2 regions of the Bacillus swezeyi genome follow, and region 1 is predicted to be linked to the other one. Evidence: riboswitches for the same ligand, from Rfam matches in the RefSeq annotation. Region 1 holds a riboswitch; the other holds the start of a gene.
The links. Region 1 has a riboswitch for thiamine pyrophosphate ahead of RBH91_RS01245 (nucleoside 2-deoxyribosyltransferase). Riboswitches for the same ligand answer to the same signal wherever they lie in the genome.
Positions count from the first base shown of each region.

Region 2: linked by a shared signal. The riboswitch ahead of thiT (energy-coupled thiamine transporter ThiT) and the one ahead of RBH91_RS01245 (nucleoside 2-deoxyribosyltransferase) in region 1 are both predicted to bind thiamine pyrophosphate.

Region 1 is NZ_CP133085.1:211,626-215,901, forward strand. It holds partial or broken gene RBH91_RS01235 (DUF255 domain-containing protein) at 306-479, opposite strand; gene RBH91_RS01240 (helix-turn-helix transcriptional regulator) at 1,138-1,347, opposite strand; TPP riboswitch at 1,587-1,689, shown strand; gene RBH91_RS01245 (nucleoside 2-deoxyribosyltransferase) at 1,767-2,213, shown strand; gene RBH91_RS01250 (thymidylate synthase) at 2,228-3,235, shown strand; gene RBH91_RS01255 (class I SAM-dependent methyltransferase) at 3,235-3,993, shown strand; gene thiD (bifunctional hydroxymethylpyrimidine kinase/phosphomethylpyrimidine kinase) at 4,007-4,276, shown strand, end outside.
Region 2 is NZ_CP133085.1:3,453,093-3,457,368, forward strand. It holds gene RBH91_RS17185 (GntR family transcriptional regulator) at 575-1,678, opposite strand; TPP riboswitch at 1,840-1,940, shown strand; gene thiT (energy-coupled thiamine transporter ThiT) at 2,052-2,636, shown strand; gene RBH91_RS17195 (class D sortase) at 2,677-3,234, opposite strand; gene RBH91_RS17200 (processed acidic surface protein) at 3,340-4,276, opposite strand, start outside.

The DNA of each region.
Region 1 (4,276 bases):
TTGAACACACTCCTGAAATAAAGTTAAATGTTTGCATATAAGCTAAATGTCCCCCTTCAAAAAAGTTGTTGTGGTACTAATCATCCCCTATTATAGCACTTTTTGGTGGAAAAAATCTGTTCAACCCCAAAATATCAAATATTTAAAAGGTTCAACATCAAAAATCAAGGGTTTTCAGTAAACTTTGGGAACAATCTGAAGTTATTGTTATTTCTTTCAATTCCTTCATGTATATTAACTATGCCCGATCACATGTAGATTTATGTTTATGATTAAGATAATATTTCTATCTTAGTTTCTTATTGACACCAATGGCAAGTCGAATAGCCGATGCTGACGAGAACCGGCTTGTTTTCGCGTTTTGCTTTTTCGAAGGCTTCTTCTCCCCACGGATACCAATCCACAGGATTGTGAGCATGTTGGAGTAAATACGGAGACTTCTCAGCGATTAATCTATTGGGTTTATTGTTAGTGGGCATGGGATCACCTTCTTTCCTTATTGACTATCCTTAGATTACCACAGTAATCATATATAAATTCAAAAAATGAGCAGGTTTTGGAATGGATGGATAATTGTCAATGCAAACACAACAAGCCGGCTTGAGTCAGCAGAACTGCTAACGTTACTCTGCGTACCTATTCCTGAGAAAGGGAAGTTTGAATGGAGATGCGCCTGGATTCACAGCATAAGAAAGAACATACCAAATGATGCAGGTATGTTCTATAATTTAAACAGAAAGATAAAAATCATTGAGTAGGCTAACTCTTGTTATCCTCTTATATATGTTTTTTACCAAAACAAATTGGATTAGGGATAAGTTATATATGCAATGCAAAAAGCGACAAATAATATATAGTTCTTTCCGTTATTAATGAAAAAGAAATCGATGATCCAAAGAGTAAATAAAGTGATAAAAACGATGTTGTAACTCATTGGAGCACTTTTTTTAGTATTTATTTACCCATTTCATCCTTCTTTACTTTATTTTTCGTTCTCCATATAAAGAATTGACCCCATGCTAATAGCAAATTAATCAATAAAATCCCTTCAGTAACGTCCGATGTTGTTTAATATAGCTCAGTAAAGTTCCCTCGAAGTATAAGGTAATAATGATTAGAAATAGCAAACTAAACACTTCAATTTTTCTCATTTCTGACATCCCTTTCTGATTCGAATAAAAATAATTGGTCAACTGTTACCCCTAAACAATATGCCAATTGAAAAGCAAGAGATAAACTCGGATCATACTTATTATTTTCAATAGCATTAATGGTTTGACGGGAAACGCCGCACGCTTTGGCCAATTGCTCTTGAGAAAAACCTTTTTCCTTTCTAGCATGTTTTATAACCTTTTTCCATAAAAACTCCTTTATGGAAAAGATATTTTACATATTTGTCGTAAATGATTGTTTTCATTATGTCAAACTTATTTGGCATATTTGGAAAAGGAAATGGGAAGGCAAACTGTTATCTCAGTTGTTTGATGGAATCCACTTTTAAATAATAATTAGCTGCTTCCTTTTTAATCCTATCATTGTTTGACTAATGACATGGAATAGTTTAGGATTAAAGTAAATATTTATATTTTATCCACTAGGGGAGCTTTAGAAGCTGAGAAGAGACATAAGTCCTGACCCTTTGAACCTGATTTGGTTAACACCAGCGTAGGGAAGTGAAAAAATTAGAGAGATTTTTTATCTTATCTATATTTAAGCCACTTTCCATATGAAAGTGGCTTTATTTATTTTGAAAGGATGATATTAAAGTGACAACTAAAAAAGTTTTTTTAGCAGGGCCTTTTAAAAGTTTAGTAGATGAGAATACTGGATTGATGAGTTTACATGAAAGGGGAAAGTTGGAGTCATTAATTTCTTTTTTTGAAAATGAAGGATGGTTAGTTCATAATGCTCACAAGCGAGAAGGATGGGGGAAAGATTTCATGACACCCCAACAGTGCACTAAAATTGATTTTGATGAAATAAGCACTTGCGACCTTTTTGTAGCTTTTCCTGGCTCACCGGCTTCTCCTGGAACGCATATAGAAATTGGATGGGCTTCTGCCTTGAAAAAAAAGATAGTGTTATTACTAGAAAATGATAGGGATTACGCATTCTTAATTCAAGGGTTAAATGTAGTAGCTGATGTTGAATACATTAATTTTAAAGATACTGATGATTTATTAGAGAAGATTAAAAGTATCCTTATGAAATAAAAGGTGGAATCTAAATGAGAAAGAAAACTTTTCATGAAGCATATATGGAAACCCTGTATGACATCTATTACAACCCTGAATTTTTGAATTCACCGCGTGGACAAAAAAGCAAAGAACAATTGAACTATCATCTGATCCTTGAAAATCCAATAGAACGTGTCACTTACTTACCCTCTAGAAAAACAAATATCGTGTTTAATTTTGCTGAAGTTTTATGGTATTTATCGGGGAGTAATAACTTAGATTTTATTAGTTATTACAATAAAAAAATGCCTTTATATTCAATGAATAAAAAAACATTAACAGGTACTGCGTATGGTCCTAAAATATTTGAATTTGGAAACGCAAAACTAAATCAATGGAATAGAATAAAAAATCTTTTGACACAAGAAGACATTGATTCAAAAAGGGCATTTATTCAAATATTCGATGCCTCGGAACTCTTCGTTTCTGGAAACATTGATGTTTCTTGCACAATCGGTTTGCAATTTTTCATAAGAGAAGACAAGTTATACATGTCTTCCGTAATGCGTGCAAATGATGCATTTCGAGGGATGATTAGTGATCTGTTCTCTTTTACATTTATGCAAGAATTAATGGCGAGAGAACTTCATTTAGAAGTCGGGGAATATTTCCATAATGTTGGTTCCATTCATATTTACGAGTCGGACAACGAATGGGCAAAAACAGTACTTGAGGAAGCAAAAACCCATAATGATATCTCGGCTTTTGAATTTCCTAAAATGCCTACCGGGAATAATTGGCCCTTCATCGAAACAGTTTTAGAATATGAGGCTTTGCTTAGAAAAGATCAAATTTCAATGTCAAAGCAGGATATTGAAACTCTAGACTTACCTGAATATTGGAAACAGATTCTTTTACTTTTCAGTATATATCAGCATATTGCTTATAAACGAGATATGGATCATTCTCTATTTCAAGGCTTACTTCCTATTTATCAATTTTTTGTTAGAAATAAGTGGTTTAATTATTTCTCAACTAAACAAAAGGAGGAAATTTAATGAAAACTTCTTGGAAAGAAGACAGTGTTGCTGGTAAATTCGATGCTTATAACGACGTTTTAGAACAAACATTAGGTTTTGAGTATGTTTTTCGTAAATTTGATAAAGAGGATATTAAAAAGGTGCTCGATTTTGGCTGTGGTCCCGGAAAGGTAGCATATAGGTTAGCTGACAGAATAGATTGCAATGTAATCGCAGTAGATGAATCAAGTAAGATGTTAGATATAGCAAAGACAAAAAGAAAGCATCCACATGTTGACTATCATTTAATTGAACATGATAATCTTTTCTTCTTACCAGATCATTCAGTTGATGCTGCTATGGCCTGTTACGTCTTTATTAATACAGATAGTGATCAACGTATCAAAAGAATAATGGATGAAATTTTTCGTGTGTTAAAACCGGGCGCTTCTTTTGTTATACTCGATACGAACCCTGATTCAACTGGAATAGAATTTTCAACCTTTCGCAACGGAATACCGGGGAAAGAATATTCTTATGGAGAAGAAAGAAATGAGTGGCTTCATGTTCCTGAACAAGCAGATTTAATTTTAAATGACTTTCATTGGCCGAAGTCAATGTACTATAAACTTTTATCTAATGCAGGTTTTGAAAGTGTAACTTTACTAGAACCAACGTTAAACGAAATTGACGGAGAGCAGTTAAAGGCTATCGAACAAAAATTTAAATTTAATAATTGGAAAAGTGAAAAGGAATATCCACCTTTTATAATTTTTGAAGCAGTTAAACCTACCTAAGGAGGAGTATGAGTTGACGGATATCTACAAAGCACTTTCGATTGCTGGAACAGATCCAACCGGGGGAGCGGGAATTCATGCAGACTTAAAAACCTTTCAGGAACAGCAAGTATATGGAATGGCTGTTATTACATCAGTTGTTGCTCAAAACACACTTGGTGTGAAAAGTTTTGAGGAGGTATCTCTGAATAATATATCTCAGCAAATAGACTGTGTCATTGGAGACATAAAACCAGATGCTGTAAAAACTGGTATGCTTGCAAGTGTAGAAATTATTGAACTG
Region 2 (4,276 bases), 1.3 Mb from region 1:
AAATCGCAAAATCTGACTTCACCGGGTCCTTGTATCAAACTTTTAACTTTCCACAACTCTGGCCGAATGCCGTTTATGCAGCCTGATGGGAAAGTTTTATCAACAGAGTCTCAATCCACTTTTCCGCTTCCTTCTATTGGATAGGCTTTTCGGACTTCTGTTTTGCAGAGTGCAACATCAGAGAGCTGAATGGAACAGCAGTCTTCCTGCAAGCTCCGCTTTGAGGAATCAAAACAGCAAAGCGCTGACGATATTGATCATGAGTTTCCTCTCATCGCCTCTTTTAAAGAGGTATGACCAAATGGCACATTGTTCAAGGAACGCCGTCTTCGTATAAAACAATAGAGAAAACAGCTGCTCCGCGCATGATGTTTTCGGTTGATTCTGGGGGTGAAGCTCTAATGAATGCAGCACTGTATGCGATCAGCACATCGTCCATTTTTTAAAACCTTTAGGTGTGCGATGAAAAAGATCACCATCATGACCATGGTGAATATCAATGACAGTGATCCCATTTTTCTTTTACACACCTGTACCCTTAAACGTGTTGCGTCCCCAAAAAATCACATATCGTTCAACTATTTTTTAACTTGGCTGTCGATTGTCTGACAATCAGTTCAGGTTTGTAAACAGTGGAATGCTCAAGCTGGTCTGCATTCCGGCCCTCTACTTTGGCGATCATCCATTTGGCCGCTTCGATTCCCAATTGCATTTTCGGATGGGTGACTGATGTCAGCTTCACTTCAGAGGCCTGGCTTAAATGTGAATCATCGTACCCGACAATCGATATGTCTTCAGGTACTTTCAAGCCAAATTCCCTTACCACATCAAGTACCATAAGAGCAACTTCGTCATTGTAGCAGAAAATCGCTGTCGGCCGTTCGGAAGAAGACAGCCGCTTTCTTACTTCGGATACCGTCTTTTCTTTTTTGTTTTCTGTCGTGTATGTAACGACCATCTCAGGATAAAATGACAAGCCGTTTTCTCTAAAGGCGCGGATAAAACCTTTCATTCTGTTGACACCCTGCATGTCATCCTGTTTAAAAAACCCAAAAACTCTTTCATGGCCGAGCTTGATTAAATGCTCAGTGGCGATAAAGCCGCCATGCTCATCATCCAAAATGAAATGCGGCGGATTTAATTCCTGATAAAACTGATTAATCATCAAATATGGAATATGGTGCTGTTCGAGCGTCAAATAATAGTTTAAGTTCGGATTAAAGCTTCCGGTTTTCGTCGGCTCTACAATCAGTCCGTCAATTTTTTTATCAAGCATATTCACGAGGCACTGTTTTTCTTTTTCAATATCATTATTTGTACTTGCCACGATCAGCGTATATCCTTCGCTCGACAGCGAAGATTCAATTCCCCTTATAATAGAAGGAAAGATGTAGTCGGACAGATATGTCGTGATGACTCCGATCATTTTATTTCTTTCCCTTCCTTTTTCCGAAAGCTGAAGACGGTGCGAACAATACGTCCCTGACCCCTGCTCTCTGTAAAGAAGGCCTTCATGGACCAGGTCGCCGATGGCCTGCCGAATCGTATGCCTGCTGACATCGAATATTTTCATCAATTCATTTTCAGAATGAATTTTTTCTCCAGGCTTAACCTTTCCCTCGTATATCCATGACTTAATTTGATTTTTGACCATGCTGTATTTTGTATGCTCACTCATCAGATCAACCCTTTACTGCATCTTGTACGTACGAATAAGTTCTATTATAAAGGAAAAGCCGATAGCATTGCTACATATTGGAGAAATTAAGCAATTTTTTTTGAAAATGAAGCTTGTCGTCCGTTTCGTTTTTTAGTATAGTAGAATATAACTAAATAACCGATGACCACAAGGGGAGCCTTCAGGCTGAGAGTGAACGAACCGTTCTGACCCTTTGAACCTGTTAGTTAACGCTGGCGTAGGGATGTGGCAAAGTCATTCTAACTTGCATCCAAAGCAGTGCGTGGAAAACTTTCCTACTCCTTCCCCGCATTGCTTTTTTTATTGGGAAAGAAGTCCAGTATCCCTTTGTTCATCAAAAGTGAGGGTAATCATGAATCAATCAAAACAACTTGTACGTCTTATTGAAATTGCGATCATGACCGGAATTGCCATCATATTGGATATGGTGTCCGGAATGTTCTTAAAAATGCCCCAAGGCGGTTCAATTGCCGTCATGATGATTCCGATTTTTTTGATCTCCTTTAGATGGGGGTTGAAGGCGGGGCTGACAACTGGATTTTTAGCCGGATTGCTCCAGTTTGTAAGCGGGGGGCTTTACATTGCTCATCCCCTGCAGTTTCTCCTTGATTATTTTATCGCGCCCACGGCCGCTGGAATCGGCGGGGCATTTGCCGTTCCGATCCGTAAAGCGTCCAGCGAGAAAAAAAAGGGCAAACTTGCTTCATATGTTACACTTGCCGTTTTTATTGGAAGCGGGCTGAAGTTTCTCTCCCATCTGATCAGCGGCGCCGTCTTCTTCGGACACTATGCGCCTCAAGGCACACCTGTCTGGATTTATTCATTAGTATACAATGGAACATACATGCTTCCATCTTTCATCATTTGCACAATCGTACTGTGCCTGCTGCTGCTCACGGCTCCAAGGCTCTTGGGCAGGCAGATGGAAATGAGATAAATATAAAAAACAGCGGATTGACATGGGCTTCCGCTGTTTTTTATCCTTTTATTAAATCTGCCACCAATACATACCGCTCCGGTGCAGCCCCAATGAAATCAAAGGGATAGCAGGTCGATACGGTCAACGTCGCTCTCGGCTTCGGGACAATAACCGTCCGGTCATCCGCATCTACGATTCGAACCTTTTTCACTTTGTATGTAAAAGTTCCATAGACAGCTTCAACAATTAACCGATCCCCTTTGCCCACTTCTCCGAGCTTTCTAAAAACCGTATCGCGGTGGCCTGATAAAACCGAATTGTCCTCTTCCCCAGGTAAAACAGAGCCGGCGAAATGGCCCACACCTTTTTGCAATTCATCTTCATCTGTCCCATGATAAATCGGAAGCCTTGCATTGATTTTCGGAATCACGAGATCGCCGATTTTTTCACCGGTTTCAAAAGTTTGATCTATTGCGATCTTTTCTTTTTTCGCCGTTTGAACGGGCGGTTTTTCAGTTGTTTTCTCTTCTTTCACCTGCTGAAATGAAAAAAGGGCGTAGCCATGTAAAAGCTTAAACACATTCGTTGTTATAAAATATAATCCAGCAGCTACCATAACAATGGCGAAAAGCCAAATGACCTTTTTTCGCAATGTCTTAATCTCGTTTCACTCCTTACAAAAAACGCCCATTCTAAACAAGATGAGAATGGGAAGTTACATTTAAGCCGCTTTGCGAAGCCTTCTGATCAAGAAAAATCCGCCTAGCATCAGAACAACACCAAGAAGTGACCATTCCGCATAGTGTCCGGCCGTTTTTGGCAGCTTTGCACCTTTAACCGTCTTTTTCACGTGAGATGTTTTTGTTTCATGTTTGACAGCAGTTTTAGTTTGCTTCACTTTTGCCCCTGTATCATGTATTAAATCCGATCCAATCATTTCAGGTGTCAGCAAAACATCCAAAATGAAATGGCCTTGCAAGTCATAAACTTCCACAAGGAGGCTTGCTCCCTTCAGATCGTCCGCACTGACCAGCGTCGTCAAAGTCACCGCTTTTTTCTTTCCGTCTTTGACGAGGTAATATTTTGTCTTCACTTCAAGCGTCTTCTGAACGTCATTCAAAACTGAAAGCATTTCAGCGATGTCTTGAGCCGACAGCTCTGACACCGACTCGAAAGCAGCGACCGCTTCAAGCCGCTCTCCAAGCGCCATCAGATCATTTTCAAAGTTTGGATTTTTGTCCCGCACATTGCGGAGGTGATCGACGAGCTTCTCCCACTCTAGGTCATCCACACCCAGTTCTTGAAATAAATTTCCGATCTCCAGATCGTCTTCTTCATATGTCACCATAAATAGAGCATCGTCCAATTCATACTCAAACACAAATACGTCGAGAATGTTTTGACCGCTTTCCATATAGCCATTTTCAACGAAAAGATCAACCGCTTCTTTTTCACTTAATCCGTATTCTTTTAAATATGATGCCAAAAGCTTTTCGGTCAGCCTTTCTCCCAAAAAGTCTCTTAACTCTTCTACTGAATCAAAATCTCTCAAACTTTCATCATATGTATCTTGTAAATAGGCTTCCATTTCTTTTTCTGTTATTCCTATTTCTTCAAGATACTCATTAAGCTCAGCCTGTTTCGGTGCGGCAAAAGCT